One region of the Weizmannia sp. CD-2023 genome, then DNA from elsewhere that is predicted to be linked to it. Evidence: riboswitches for the same ligand, from Rfam matches in the RefSeq annotation. Region 1 holds a riboswitch; the other holds the start of a gene.
The links. A riboswitch is a leader RNA that binds a small molecule or an ion and turns the genes downstream of it on or off. The one in region 1 is predicted to bind lysine.
Positions count from the first base shown of each region.

Region 2: linked by a shared signal. The riboswitch ahead of P9687_RS12170 (aspartate kinase) and the one ahead of P9687_RS13570 (amino acid permease) in region 1 are both predicted to bind lysine.

Region 1 is NZ_JARTJQ010000087.1:54,625-61,956, forward strand. It holds gene P9687_RS13555 (ABC transporter permease) at 1-376, opposite strand, end outside; gene P9687_RS13560 (ABC transporter ATP-binding protein) at 373-1,473, opposite strand; gene P9687_RS13565 (helix-turn-helix domain-containing protein) at 1,500-2,042, opposite strand; lysine riboswitch at 2,500-2,693, shown strand; gene P9687_RS13570 (amino acid permease) at 2,793-4,283, shown strand; gene P9687_RS13575 (peptide MFS transporter) at 4,632-6,125, shown strand; gene P9687_RS13580 (hypothetical protein) at 6,214-6,582, opposite strand; gene P9687_RS13585 (amino acid permease) at 7,111-7,332, opposite strand, start outside.
Region 2 is NZ_JARTJQ010000082.1:10,298-17,629, reverse strand. It holds gene sdhA (succinate dehydrogenase flavoprotein subunit) at 1-203, opposite strand, end outside; gene P9687_RS12180 (succinate dehydrogenase cytochrome b558 subunit) at 275-883, opposite strand; gene P9687_RS12175 (YslB family protein) at 1,312-1,776, shown strand; gene P9687_RS12170 (aspartate kinase) at 1,809-3,038, opposite strand; lysine riboswitch at 3,175-3,352, opposite strand; gene uvrC (excinuclease ABC subunit UvrC) at 3,455-5,227, opposite strand; gene trxA (thioredoxin) at 5,333-5,647, opposite strand; gene P9687_RS12155 (electron transfer flavoprotein subunit alpha/FixB family protein) at 5,834-6,814, opposite strand; gene P9687_RS12150 (electron transfer flavoprotein subunit beta/FixA family protein) at 6,845-7,332, opposite strand, start outside.

The sequences.
Region 1 (7,332 bases):
ATTCAAGAAACGAGTTGGCCGGGCCGAATGTGCCGAAAATCCCAAGAAACGCATACGCTTTTAACAACAAATTGATCCATGTCGGCAAAATGATTAATAAGAGCCAGAGCTGCTTATGCCGCGATCTTGTCAAAAGATAGGCCGTCGGATACGAAATCAAAAGCGTAAACGCCGTAATCAAAAACGCATACCAAAAAGAGCTCAGCGCCATTTTCAAATAAACAGGCGTAAAAAATTTTTCATAGTTGACAAGCGACAAATGCCCTTCAATATCAAAAAAAGAATAATAGAGAATGAGCAAAATCGGCGCGATTACAAAAAGAAGGATCCACAGCAAATACGGAACGAGATAAAAAGTGCGTGCATTTACTTTCATGGCCGGACCTCATCGTACGCTTCCAGGCGCCGGTCGAATTCCTCTTCTGTTTCGCCGAATCTCATCACGTGGATCGCTTCCGGTTCAAAATAAAGGCCGATCGTATCCCCGACTTTTGCTTTTTTTGTCGAGTGGACAAGCCATTCATTTCCCTCTTCATCGTAGCAACAAATTTCATAATGGACGCCGCGGAACAGCTGCGTATCCACCCGCACTTTCAAGTTCCCTTTTTCCGGTGTCGTGATTTCTAAATCTTCCGGGCGGATGACAATTTCAACCGGCTCGTTCGGATGAAAGCCGCGGTCAACGCATTCGAACGCACGGCCGTTAAATTCCACAACAAAATCCTTGATCATTTTTCCCGGAAGGATATTGGACTCGCCGATAAAGTCCGCGACAAAGCGGTTGATCGGTTCATCGTAAATATCGGTCGGCGTACCGCTCTGCTGGATTTTCCCGTTATTGATGACAAAAATTTCATCGCTCATCGCAAGCGCTTCTTCCTGGTCGTGCGTGACAAAAATAAACGTAATGCCAAGGCGGCGCTGCAGTTCACGCAGTTCATACTGCATCTCTGTCCTTAGCTTCAAATCAAGCGCGGAAAGCGGTTCGTCCAGCAAAATCACTTCCGGTTCATTGACAATCGCGCGCGCAATCGCAACACGCTGCCGCTGCCCGCCTGACATTTCGCTGATTTCCCGGTTTTCATAGCCTTCCAGATTCACAAACTTCAAGGCTTCTTTTACTTTTTGTTCAATCACAGCTGCCTTCATTTTTTTAATGCGCAGCCCAAATGCGACGTTTTCATACACATTTAAATGAGGAAATAGCGCATAATCCTGGAAAACGGTATTGACCTGGCGCCGGTTGGCTGGCACGTCATTCACGATTTTTCCATTGATGTAAATATTTCCTTTTGTCGGCGCAATAAATCCCGCAATCAGGCGCAAAATCGTTGTTTTTCCGCAACCCGACGGTCCGAGCAGAGTGTAAAATTTTCCGCGTTCTATTTCAAAACTGACGTCATCCAAAATAGCAGGGTCATCGTCGTATTGTTTTGTGACATGTTCAAAACGAATGATGATATCGCTGTTCATTGCTGTCCTCCTCTTCTATGTTCAGCTTACAGATACGATTCCGTGGCAACCAGTACAAGCCTGGACCGGCCTTCCGCGTCATTCAGGATCTGATGCTCATCGGATGCATGATAATAAATGGCTTCTCCGGCTTTCGCACGGTACAGGCGTTTGCCAAGCCGCACCGCAATCCGGCCTTCCAGTACATAGGCAAAGGTTTCCGATAAAGAAGGTTCAAACGTTTTAAACTCCCCTTTTTCCTCAAGCGTAAGCAGGATCGGTTCCATTTCCTTTTCATTCGATTCCGGGACGAGCCACTGGATTTTATAACCGCGCTCTTCATCGAGATAATCGGTCTGGTCTTCTTCCCCGTATACGACCTTTTGTTCACGCTCTTCTTCATCAAAAAATTCTTTCGGCGTGCAGCCGAGTACTTCCAATATATTAAAAAACGTGTCAATCGAAGGGGAGCTTAAATCCCGCTCAAGCTGGGAAATATAGCCTTTGCTTAAATCCGTACGCTCTCCAAGTTCCTCCTGGGTGAGTCCTTTTTTTAACCTTAAGTTTTTAATTTTTTTCCCGATCTCCATCATAAAACCTTCCATTTTGTTTAGCATTTGTAAACTCAAAGGCAAGGAAGTTTTGTTTTGTTAAACTTTAAGTTTACTTTCATATGTATTATACAAAAAAGCAGGCAGATGTAAAGGTTTTTTTGAAAAAAACACAAATCATGGCTGTCCCCCTGCTGTCTCGGCTCCCCTCCTTTCCAGCCGGTTTATGAAAACGAACAATCCCACTCGGGCGTTTTCTTACAGAGAGGCAGATGTTTGTAAAAATAAGCCCGCATATAAAATATGGCCGCGCTGTTGCCTGCTGCAAAAAGTCAATCATGCAAACTGGCGCCGGGCTTGACGTAAAAACTGAAATCCATTTTATATAACACCTATTTTTGCCACCCCGTTCTGCTGCCTTTTCTATTGATTTTCCCTAAAAACATAACTATAATAATATGTAAATCAAATTGAATAAAAAAATCCTCATCAAATCCGGTGAGGTAGAGGTCGCAGCTTTTATGAGTAAATCGGACGAGACACGGGTAAAGTTTAAGACTCCGGTTGAAAGGAAAAGCTGCCGAAATGTGGTGCCGGATCCCGCGGTGCCATGTTGGGGCTGTTTCCGAACAGGAACAGAACTGTCACATATGCGATTCCCCCTCGCATATGTGTTGAGCTATCTTCGGAAGGTTGATGGAGGGTATACGCTTTGATGCCGCGTCTCCACGACTGCGGCATTTTTGTTTATTCCCTGCTCCTTCCTATATAAAAAGGAGTGTATCAAGGATGGATGACTTCTATCATGGGCAAAGCACTACAGCTGGAGCGGTTCCCGTTACGAAAAAGGGTGAAGTGACAAAACTAAAGCGAAAATTAAAATCCCGCCACCTGACCATGATTTCCCTCGGCGGATCAATCGGAACCGGGCTTTTTCTGGCAAGCGGCGGGGCAATCCACAGCGCGGGGCCGGGCGGGGCGCTTCTCGCTTATGCCTTAATAGGCGTCATGGTGTACTTTTTAATGACAAGTCTTGCGGAAATGGCCGCCTACATGCCGGTTGCAGGCACCTTCAGCACGTACGCGACGAAATTTGTTGACCCGGCACTTGGATTTGCGCTTGGCTGGAACTATTGGTATAACTGGGCGATCACGATTGCGGCCGAATTATCGGCAGCAACCATTATCATGAAATTCTGGTTCCCGCATACGCCTTCGATCGTGTGGAGTGCGGCCTGCCTTCTCATCATGTTCTTATTAAATTATTTATCTGTAAAAGGGTTCGGGGAAGCAGAATACTGGTTTGCAATCATAAAAGTCGTGACCGTCATTGCCTTTATCATTGTCGGCGCACTGATGATTTTCGGGATTATGGGTGGAAAAGCAATCGGCTTCCATAACCTTACGATTGCAGACGGCCCGGTCCACGGCGGATTCCTGGCCGTACTCGGGATTTTTATGGCAGCCGGGTTTTCGTTCCAGGGAACAGAACTGCTCGGGGTTGCGGCCGGTGAAAGTGAAGATCCGGAAAAAACCATTCCGCATGCTGTGAAATCTGTTTTTTGGAGAATTTTGCTTTTCTATATTCTGGCGATTTTTGTCATCGGCCTGCTGATTCCGTTCACGGATTCGAGACTAACCGCCGACGACATTACGATGAGCCCGTTCACAATTGTATTTCAGCGTGCCGGCATTGCCTTTGCTGCTTCTGTCATGAATGCGATTATTTTAACGGCTGTTCTTTCTGCCGGCAACTCGGGTATGTACGCGTCAACGCGAATGCTCTGGGAACTGGCGCGTGACGGCAAAGCGCCGAAATTCCTCGGAAAACTGAATAAACGCGGGGTACCGGTGAATGCACTGATTGTCACTGCGCTTGTCGGAACGGTGGCTTTCCTTGCATCTTTCTTCGGTGACGGGGCAGTGTACAACTGGCTCCTGAACGCATCCGGCTTATCCGGCTTTATCGCCTGGCTCGGGATTGCCATCAGCCATTACCGGTTCCGCCGTGCATATGTGGCGCAAGGCAAAGCGTTGAGCGACCTGCCTTACCGTTCGAGATGGTTCCCATTCGGACCGCTATTTGCGTTTGCCGTTTGTACGGTCGTCATTCTCGGGCAAAACTACCAGGCATTTCTGGGAGACCATATTAAGTGGGAAAGCGTGTTTGTCTCGTATATCGGCCTGCCCATCTTTATTGCCGTATGGCTCATTTATAAATTTGTGAAAAAGACAAAAGTCGTTTCTTTACAGGAATGCGATTTTAACCGGGAATCCTAACGGAAAAACCTGCGGTGGCTGCCGCAGGTTTTTACTTTCATCAGAAACTTACTTTTAACATAAATTATATGAAATTTACCTTTATTTTAATTTATGAAAACGTTTCCTTTATCTAGGAAAAAAATTCATTTTAAATATTTTCCTAGCTCAGAATCCTTTATTTCATGCGGATTCCAGCCTTTTTTAACAATGACGCACACAAATTTGCCAAAAAATTAATCTTTATTTTTTTCTCATTTTACGTTAATATTTTATCTATCGCATTCATTCCCCGAAAAAACCAGCACTTATTTTTCAGTTAATTTCACAAATTATGCCAATATGTGATTTTTACAAGGAGGCAATGGCATGTCAACAATCGACAAGAAAAAAGTTCTGGAAACTGTTCCACAGACCGGATTTTTTGGTCATCCAAAAGGGTTGTCGACTTTATTTTTCCTAGAGTTTTGGGAGAGATTCTCTTACTACGGGATGAAAGGGATTCTGATTTACTACATGTATGACCGCCTGTCAAACGGCGGGTTGGGATTGGACCCGACAACAGCCGCATCGATTGCTTCGATTTACGGCGCGCTTGTTTATATGTCGGGGATTATCGGCGGCTGGATTTCAGACCGTCTGCTCGGTTCCGCCAAAACCGTTTTTTACGGCGGAGTGCTGATTATGCTCGGGCATATTGCGTTGTCCTTTCCGGGAGGGTTCCCGGCGCTGATCGTTTCCATGGTGCTGATTGTGCTTGGGACAGGCTTGTTAAAACCAAATGCCGCTTCAACCGTCGGGGAATTGTATGATGAAAAAGACTTGCGGCGCGATTCCGGTTTCAGCATTTACTACATGGCGGTTAACCTCGGGGCCTTCATTGCGCCGCTCATTGTCGGAACAATCGGTCAGGGGTACAATTACCATCTCGGCTTCAGTATTGCAGCGATCGGAATGTTTTTCGGTTTGATCGCATTCACCATGTCCAGGAAGAAAAATCTTGGGCTTGCCGGCTCTGTTGTGCACAACCCGTTGAAGCCGGAAGAAAGAAGATCGACTTTCACCAAAATCGGCGTAGGAGCTGTCGTCCTGATTATTTTGCTGGCGATTACCATTCCGACACGGATTTTAAATCTGAACAGCTTTATTACCATCGTCAGCATTTTAGGATTTTTGATTCCTGCCTGGTACTTCTTTATGATGTACTTTAGCAAAAAAACATCGAAAGACGAACGCTCACGCATTTTGGCTTATATTCCTTTATTTATTGCTTCCATCGTCTTCTGGGCGATTGAAGAACAAGGCGCGAGTTTGCTCGCCGTCTATGCGGACAAGCGGACACAGCTGAATTTTGCCGGCATTCATATTTTACCGTCCTGGTTTCAGACATTGAATCCGCTGTTTATCGTCGTCTTTGCGCCGGTTTTGGCTTCGCTTTGGGTGAAGCTGGGAGACAGGCAGCCGTCTACACCGGTTAAATTTTCGTTTGGGCTTATCCTTGCTGGTTTGTCCTATATGGTCATGATGGCCCCGGCTTACTTTAACGGCTCTTCGTCGCTCGTGAGCCCGCTCTGGCTTGTATTGAGCTACTTCCTTGTCGTGATCGGGGAACTTTGCTTGTCACCGGTTGGTTTGAGTGTATCGACAAAGCTGGCGCCAGCCGCATTCTCGGCGCAAATGCTCAGCCTCTGGAACTTGTCTGATGCTGCGGCCCAAACGTTGAACGCCCAGCTTGTCAAACTGTACAGCGCCAACCATGAAGTGATCTACTTCGGCGGCGTCGGCCTTGTTTCGGTCATTTTGGGCATATTCCTGCTCCTCTACGCACCGGTTATCAAACGGCTGATGAGAGGGATAAAATAATAGATGAAGTGATGAAAAACCGGGGCATTGATCCCCGGTTTTTTTAATGGATTTGCTGGTATGTGCCGTGTAACAATTGGAGTGGATACTAATCGATTGGGGTAAGCTTAACCGTTGCTTCTGTCTGGACGGTGTAGCCGTCATACACCATAAACGTATAGGAAGCTTCGCCATTTACGCCAAGAATCGTATTCACATCTGGTACACCTTCTCCGTCAAAAGTGACGAAGTTCGATCCTTCACCAACCGGCGTGGCTTTATACCTTCCTTCCGGGATGTCTTTGCCAACTTCATATCTGCCGGCTGCCAGCGTCTTTGGTGCACTTTTCGCTTTCTGCACCTGTCCTGTCAATGAAGCAAGGTCCTTTTTCTTGGCATCCACTTTGCTTTGAGTGGATTTTAATTCTGATTTTGCATTTTTCAAGTCAGCTTGTGCAACATCGACCTGTTTGTTCAAAGTATCGAGTTGCGTTTTAAGATCATCTTGCTGGGATACAAGTTCCTCGGCTGCATCATAGTCATCTTCCCTTAACGTAGACGGGCCCTATGTAAAGAAAAGACTTCATTTTTGCACGCTTTCTTAACATAAACGCCCTCTAGGTTAAGGAAGAGCCTCTTTTTTTCACGCTTCCTTAACATAGGCGCGCTCTAGGTTAAGGAAGGCCTTCGTTTTTCCGCGCTTCCTTAACGTAGACGCCCTCTAGGTGAAGAAAGGCCTTCATTTTTCCACGCCTCCTTAACGTAGGGCTTGCTGAACACGCAAAATTCCTAGATTTGGCAAGGATGCTGACAGTTTTGGCAAAAATTTAAATGGTTTTTTTAGAAAGTCCAGAGAAAAGCTTGCACTTGAAAGCTGATTCAAGGTATAGAGAAGACAGAATCGTATTTTCAAAGATGAAGTCTTCTATATTTTAAGACACAGGTTGTTGACCCTATATAAAAGAGAAAAACCCGTTTGGAAATCCTCTTTCCAAACGGGTTTTTGTTAAATGCTTTTCTTCTTTCGTGTCAGGCCGTAAGCGATGACAAGCAGGATGAACCATACCGGTGTCACAAATAAGGCAACACGCGTATCTTTTGCTATCCCGAGAACCACGAGGACAAAAACAAAGAACAAGAGTACAATCCAGTTGATGACCGGGGCAAACGGCAATTTAAAAGAGATTTTGGCCGCTTCTTCCGGCATATTCTTCCGGAAACGCAAGTG
Region 2 (7,332 bases), on a different contig from region 1:
TCGTCAAAGTGGATCCATGGCGAATCCCCTTCCCCTTTTGTATTGACAGCGCCGTTAATGCCGCCCTGTGCGCAAACAGAGTGCGACCTTTTTACCGGCACTAGCGAAAACAGATCAACCTGCCGGCCTGCTTCTGCAATTTTTACAGTCGCCATCAAACCGGCAAGCCCTCCGCCGACAACAATGATTTTGCCATTAGCCAACTTGATTCACTCCCTCTTCATACTTGATGCCTCTTACAAACCAGTAAACTGCTATTTTTCGAATCTTTTCATTATGCAAATGCTAATAAAGCCCTGACGCCGACAACAGAAAGCAGCACAAAGACCACAACCATCACATATGTGGAAATTTGCTGTGACCGGCGTGACTGTGTAATGCCCCAGCTGACCAGGAACGACCAGAGACCGTTGGCAAAGTGGAAAACGGCAGCCACTGTCCCAATTATGTACCAGGCGAGCATCCAACGATTTGCTAATAGATTTGCCATCAGATCAAAGTTCAATTCCTTGCCAAACGCCATTTGAATGCGTGTTTCATAGATGTGAAATACGAGAAAGATCAGGACCAACACACCGCTGATTCTTTGCAAAAGGTACATCCAGTTCCGGAAGTAGCCCATCGTGCCGACATTGCTCGATGCCGTAAACGAAATATATAAGCCGTAAATTGCATGGAACAAAAGCGGCAAATAAATGAACACTACTTCCACAAAAAGCAGAAACGGCAGGTTTTCCATAAAACCGGCTGCTTTATTGAAGGCAGCAGCACCGTTTACCGCATAGTGGTTCACGGTCAAGTGGATGACTAAAAATAAGCCGATGGGTATAACACCCAGCAAAGAATGCAGTTTGCGGTTATAAAACTCTCGATTTCCAGCCACATTGTATCCCCCTTTGTAGTGTGAATTTATGCAAAGAAGACAAATTTTGCATTGCTTCCTCCCGCATAAATATTTTATAACAATTATGTGACAGTTTTATTGTACTCCCGACAAATGGGCGCGTCAAGGAAACGCATTCACGAATTTGCGCTGAAAATACCGTTTATTTGTCATATTTGTCAGTCTTTCTCCCATTTTTTAAAATTTTTTCAGTATAGCTCTTTTGCCATATGCTTTTGCATAAAAAAGGAATTTTTATCCAAGGCTTGTCTTTTTTCATCGGATTTTACCGCAACCGGCATAATTTCCCCATGTGACGCGGAAGCCGGCGAAAAAAAGTTCCCATTATTTTTGTGTACACTCAAAAAATGCTTTTAAGTCCGGTTTTATTTTGTATATAATATAGCATATAGAAAGAGGGGAATTGCGTGAAATCTTCTGGCGGAAATGAACAAACCGTTGCGGAACAGCTAATGGTGCCCGCATTCGGATATGAGCTGTTGCGTAATATATTAATTCCGGATATACTCGGCAAGGAAACACCGGATATTCTATACTGGGCCGGAAAACATTTGGCAAGAAAATTCCAGCTGCTTACCTATGAAGAAATGGTTTCTTTTTTCAAAGAAGCCGGCTGGGGAACGTTATCGATCAAAAAAGAAGAGAAATATCATATCGAATTTGAGTTATCCGGGCCGATGATTGAACGGCAGCTGGATATGGGCGCAGGTCAAGAGCCGACATTCAAGCTTGAAGCCGGTTTTTTAGCCGAGCAGTACCAGATGCAGAAAAAACTGATCACGGAAGCTGTTGAGGAAGTTGCAAAAAAAGCAAAAAAAGTCCGGATCACCGTGCAGTGGGATGCGAAAGACCCGGCCGGGGAATCAATATGAAAAAGCAGGGGCTCCCCTGCTTTTTCATATTTTCATATATTTTGCTCCACTGCATCCAGTTCAAATGCTTCGTGCAGGCACCGGGCGGCCCGGACCATTTCTTTTGCATCGACAACGGTGGACACTTTGATTTCGGACGTGCTGATCATTTTAATGGCAATGCCGTGGTCTGCCAGCACCTGGAACATTTTTGCCGCAACGCCCGGGTTGGAAACCATGCCCGAACCGATGATGGACACTTTTGCGAGGCCGGTTTCCGTTTCAAAATGGTCAATGCTGAGGGCTTCTTTCCCGGCTTCCAAAAGATCGGCCGTTTCTTTCAGATCTTTATCTTTTATCGAAAAAGATAAATACGTTTTATGGTCCGCTGTCTGGTTCTGGATAATGATATCGACATCAATATGGTGTTCCGCCAGTGTCGTAAAAATATCCGGCAAATTGCGGAAGCCGTTTTCCAGTCCGAAAATGGTCACCCTTGTAATGCCATCTTCAAATGCAACGCCGCGGACAATTAAGTTTTTTTCCACCGAAACTTCCTCCTCTATTAACGTGCCTTCCTCCCTTTCAAGGCTCGAACAAACGATCAGCGGCACAGCCGCATTTTTGGCAAACTCCACTGCCCTTGCATGCAAAACGCCCGCCCCGAGACTCGCCAGTTCAAGCATCTCATCATAGGATACAGCCTTAAGCTTCCGGGCATTCGGAATATAGCGCGGGTCGGACGTAAACACGCCGGTTACATCCGTGTAGATCAGGCAGCGGTCCGCATGAAGCGCTGCTGCAAGCGCCACTGCCGTTGTATCTGAGCCGCCCCTACCGAGTGTCGCAATTTCGCCTTCTGGGGTGATGCCCTGAAACCCGGCGACGATTACAATTTGCCCGGCTGCCAGACGGGATTTGATTTTTTCAGTCCGGATTTCCGTGATCCGGGCGTTTCCGTGCACGGGTTCCGTTATAATGCCGGCCTGCCATCCGGTATAAGAAACGGCATCGTAGCCTTGATCGATCAGTGCCATGGCGACAAGCGAAATCGTCACCTGTTCGCCGGTTGAAAGCAGCATATCCATTTCGCGTTTTGCAGGATACGCAGAAAGTTCATTTGCAAGCCCGACAAGCTGGTCCGTTGTTTTGCCCATCGCGGAAACAACGACGACAACATCATGGCCCTTTTCCTTTTCTTCAATAATCCGGTTGACCGTATTCCGGATCCTTTCCACATTTCCAACCGAAGTTCCCCCGAATTTCTGAACAATGATTCCCAATAACTCCGCCACCTTCTGCAGTTTATAAGTAAAATGAGGCTGTCAGAGTGAAAGCAAAGCAACTTGGCGCCCATTTAAAAAAAGCAATGAGAACGGATATCTCATCGCTTTTGCATACGCGGGTACGCAGTCATTCCTGTGAGATAGCGCTCCAAGACATTTCATCCTGACAGTTCCGGACTTTTTCAGTACAGAACCAGCAAAAACGGCATTGAGACCATTTTCACTTCGGCAAAACTTCCTTTCAGAAACGATCCCGGAAGCCCAATCTTCTCCCGTTCCTTACTCTTAAGTTTTGCGCCTCTATCATGTAACGGCTTTGCCGGACGCCGGGATGACCGCTCCCGAAAGTCTGAAACAAAGCTTGCCATATGAAATTATCATGATTATACCATATACAGAAAAACCCTGCCAGGTTATTCTTGTAATTTTTTGATTAATGCTTCGGATACGGGACGCGGGATGCCCGCTTCCACAAATTCTTCCAGCTTTGCTTGTTTCATTTTCTTCAAGGAGCCAAAGTGGCGAAGCAGTTGTTTTTTCCGTTTCGGCCCGATGCCCGGAATATCGTCAAGCGCCGATTGAAAAGCGGATTTTCCGCGCAATTCCCTGTGGAAGGTAATCGCAAACCGGTGCACTTCATCTTGGATGCGCTGAAGCAGGTAAAATTCCTGGCTGTTCCGCCCGAGCGGCACAACTTCCAGCGGGTTGCCGAACAAAAGCTGCGATGTATTGTGCTTCTCATCCTTTGCCAGGCCGCCGATCGGGATCTCAAGCCCGAGCTCATTTTCAAGCACATCCCTTGCCGCGTCAATTTGCCCTTTTCCGCCGTCAATAATGATGAGATCCGGAAGCGGCAAGTTTTCCCTTAGGGCACGGATGTAACGGCGGCGGATCACTTCGCGCATCGATTCATAATCATCCGGTCCTTCCACTGTTTTGATTTTATATTTGCGGTATTCTTTTTTTGCCGGCTTACCGTCCACAAACACGACCATCGCCGAAACCGGGTTTGTCCCCTGGATATTCGAATTATCGAACGCTTCAATCCGGTGCGGCGTGTAGATGCCGAGCTTTTCGCCAAGATTTTCAACGGCTTTGATCGTTCGTTCCTCGTCCCGTTCAATCAACGCGAATTTTTCCTTCAATGCAATCTTTGCGTTCTTCTCGGCCATTAACACGAGTTCCCGTTTCTGGCCTTTTTTCGGCTGGAGCACTTTGATTTCGAGCAGTTGTTCCGCCAGTTCCCGGTCTGCTTTTTCCGTAATCAGCACTTCTTTCGGCTTAATATGTTCCGGTTTGGCGTAAAACTGCCCCAAATAGCTCAAAAATTCCTCCTCCGGCTCATCGTAAGACGGAAATAGCGAGACATCCCGTTCGATCAGCTTTCCTTGGCGCATGAAAAAGACCTGGACGCACATCCAGCCTTTATCCACTGCGTAGCCGAAAATGTCGCGGTCCGTAAAATCCGTCATTGTAATTTTCTGTTTTTCCATCGTCATTTCAATATTGGCGATCTGGTCACGGTATTCTTTTGCCCGCTCAAATTCAAGCTTTTCTGCAGCCTCATGCATTTTTTCTTCCAGTTCTTTTTTGATTTCCGTGTAACCCCCGTTCAAAAAGCGGGTAATTTGATCGGTGATCTCTTTGTATGTTTCTTCTTTCACCTCATTGACGCACGGCGCAAGACACTGGCCCAAATGGTAATAAAGGCAGACGCGGTCCGGCATATTGGTGCATTTCCGCAAAGGATACAACCGGTCCAGCAGCTTTTTTGTTTCATTGGCCGCCTGCACGTTTGGATACGGGCCGAAATATTTGCCTTTATCTTTTTTCACTTTCCGGGTGGTGATCAGACGCGGGTGGCGTTCATGGGTCAGCTTAATATACGGGTATGTTTTATCATCTTTCAGCATGATGTTGTATTTCGGGTCATGCTTTTTGATTAAATTAATTTCAAGAATAAGGGCTTCAATATTGGAAGAAGTGACAATATACTCAAAGTCTTCGATCTCGCTGACAAGCCGCTGCGTTTTTGCGTCATGCGAACCGGAAAAGTAAGAGCGGACACGGTTTTTTAAAATTTTGGCCTTCCCGACATAAATGATGGTCCCCTGTCTGTCTTTCATTAAATAGCAGCCGGGTTGGGCGGGCAGGAGGGCAAGTTTATTGCGGATCGTCTCGTTCAATTTCTCTTCACCTCAAAATCCTGCGTTCTGTAAAAAACCCGGACCACAGCCGGCCCGGATTTTAAAATGCATTTGCGCACGGCTTGAAGCCGCGCATTTATTGTATTATAAATGTTTGTTCACTAATTCTTGCAAAGCTTCTTTCGGCTGGTAACCGATCACTTTGTCGACCGGTTTGCCATCTTTCATGAGAACAAGGGTCGGAATGCTCATGACGCCGAATTTGCTGGTCGTTTCCTGATTCTCATCCACGTCTACTTTGACGATTTTCACCTTGTCGCCCATTTCAGCATCAATTTCTTCAAGTACCGGTGCAATCATTTTGCACGGACCACACCATGTTGCCCAAAAATCCGTTAATACCAAACCTTGGCTGACTTCCTGCTCGAAAGTCGCGTCGGTAGCATGTGTAATTGCCATATTGAAAGAACCCTCCTAAATCAAACTATTACTGCTTGGGATAAGTATATCATCCTTTATCATATGTTGCGAACAATTTGTCCGGTCCGGAAAAAGCAGTAATGATTTTATTATTTTATACCCTTTTTTCACGAATATCCAACAGAAAACAGGCCCGGAACGAATTTTTTTCGTCCGGGCCCGGGATTACGCCGATGTGACTTTTAGTTTTTTGATTTCCTCTGTGAGAAGCGGGACCACTTCGAACAGGTCGCCGACGATGCCGTAATCCGCCACGTTGAAGATGTTCGCTTCCGGGTCTTTGTTAATGGCCACAATCACTTTTGAGTTGGACATGCCGGCCAAATGCTGGATGGCGCCGGAAATACCGCATGCGATATACAAATCCGGTGTAACCACTTTGCCCGTCTGCCCGATTTGCAGGGAATAATCGCAGTAGCCGGCGTCACATGCGCCGCGCGAAGCCCCAACCGCGCCGCCGAGCACATCGGCAAGCTCTTTCAGCGGTTTGAAGCCGTCCGCGCTTTTCACGCCGCGGCCGCCTGAAACGATGACTTTCGCTTCCGAAAGGTCAACCCCTTCACTTACTTTCCGGACCACTTCTTTGATGATCGTGCGTAAATCTTTAATTTCCGCTTCGACGGTTTCAATGTCCCCTGTCCGCGATTCGTCTTTTTCAAGCGGGCTGATGTTGTTCGGCCGAATGGTCGCAAAGATGACCCCGTCTGTTACGATCTTTTTCTCAAACGCCTTGCCGGAGTAAATCGGGCGGGTAAAGACGACATGTTCCCCGGCTGATTCCACTGCGGTTGCGTCCGAAATCAGGCCGGCATCCAATTTAGCCGCTACTTTCGGGGCCAGGTCTTTGCCAAGCGCCGTATGGCCGATTAAGATGCCATCCGGCTTTTCAGATTCGACAATCGCAAGCAATGCTTGGGAAAAACCGTCTGAAGAATAGCTTTTCAGCTTCTCGTCTTCCACCACGGCAACACGGTCAGCACCGTATTGAATCATGTCTTTCCCCAAATCTTTCACAGCGTCCCCGATCAAAACGCCGACCACTTCCCCGCCTTCTGCTACCGTTTTTCCGGCGGCAATGGTTTCATATGATACATTGCGGAGCGATCCGTCACGGACTTCCCCCACTACTAATACTTTTCGACTCATGCTGATCCCCTCCATTTCCGGTTTCTTCGCTTAAATCACTTTTGCTTCGGTATGCAATAATTGGACAAGTTCTTTTACTTGGTCGGCAATTTCGCCTTCAAGCACTTTTCCTGCTTCTTTTTTCGGTGGCAGGTAAACCTCGATCGTTTTGGTTTTCGGCTCCACGTCTTCTTCTTCAAGGTCAAGGTCATCCAGTTCCAGCTCTTCAAGCGGTTTTTTCTTCGCTTTCATGATCCCCGGGAGCGAAGGATAACGCGGCTCATTTAAGCCCTGCTGCGCTGTGACGAGCAGCGGAAGGGTCGTTTCAATGATTTCGGAATCCCCTTCGACATCTCTTGTGACCGTCGCTTTGTCGCCATCAATTTCCAGATTGGTGATCGTCGTGACATACGGGATACCGAGCAACTCCGCCACCCGCGGGCCGACTTGTCCGGAAGCGTTGTCAATGGCGACATTCCCGCCGATAATGAGATCCGGTTCCTGCTCTTTTAAATAAGCGGCGAGCACTTTTGCCGTTG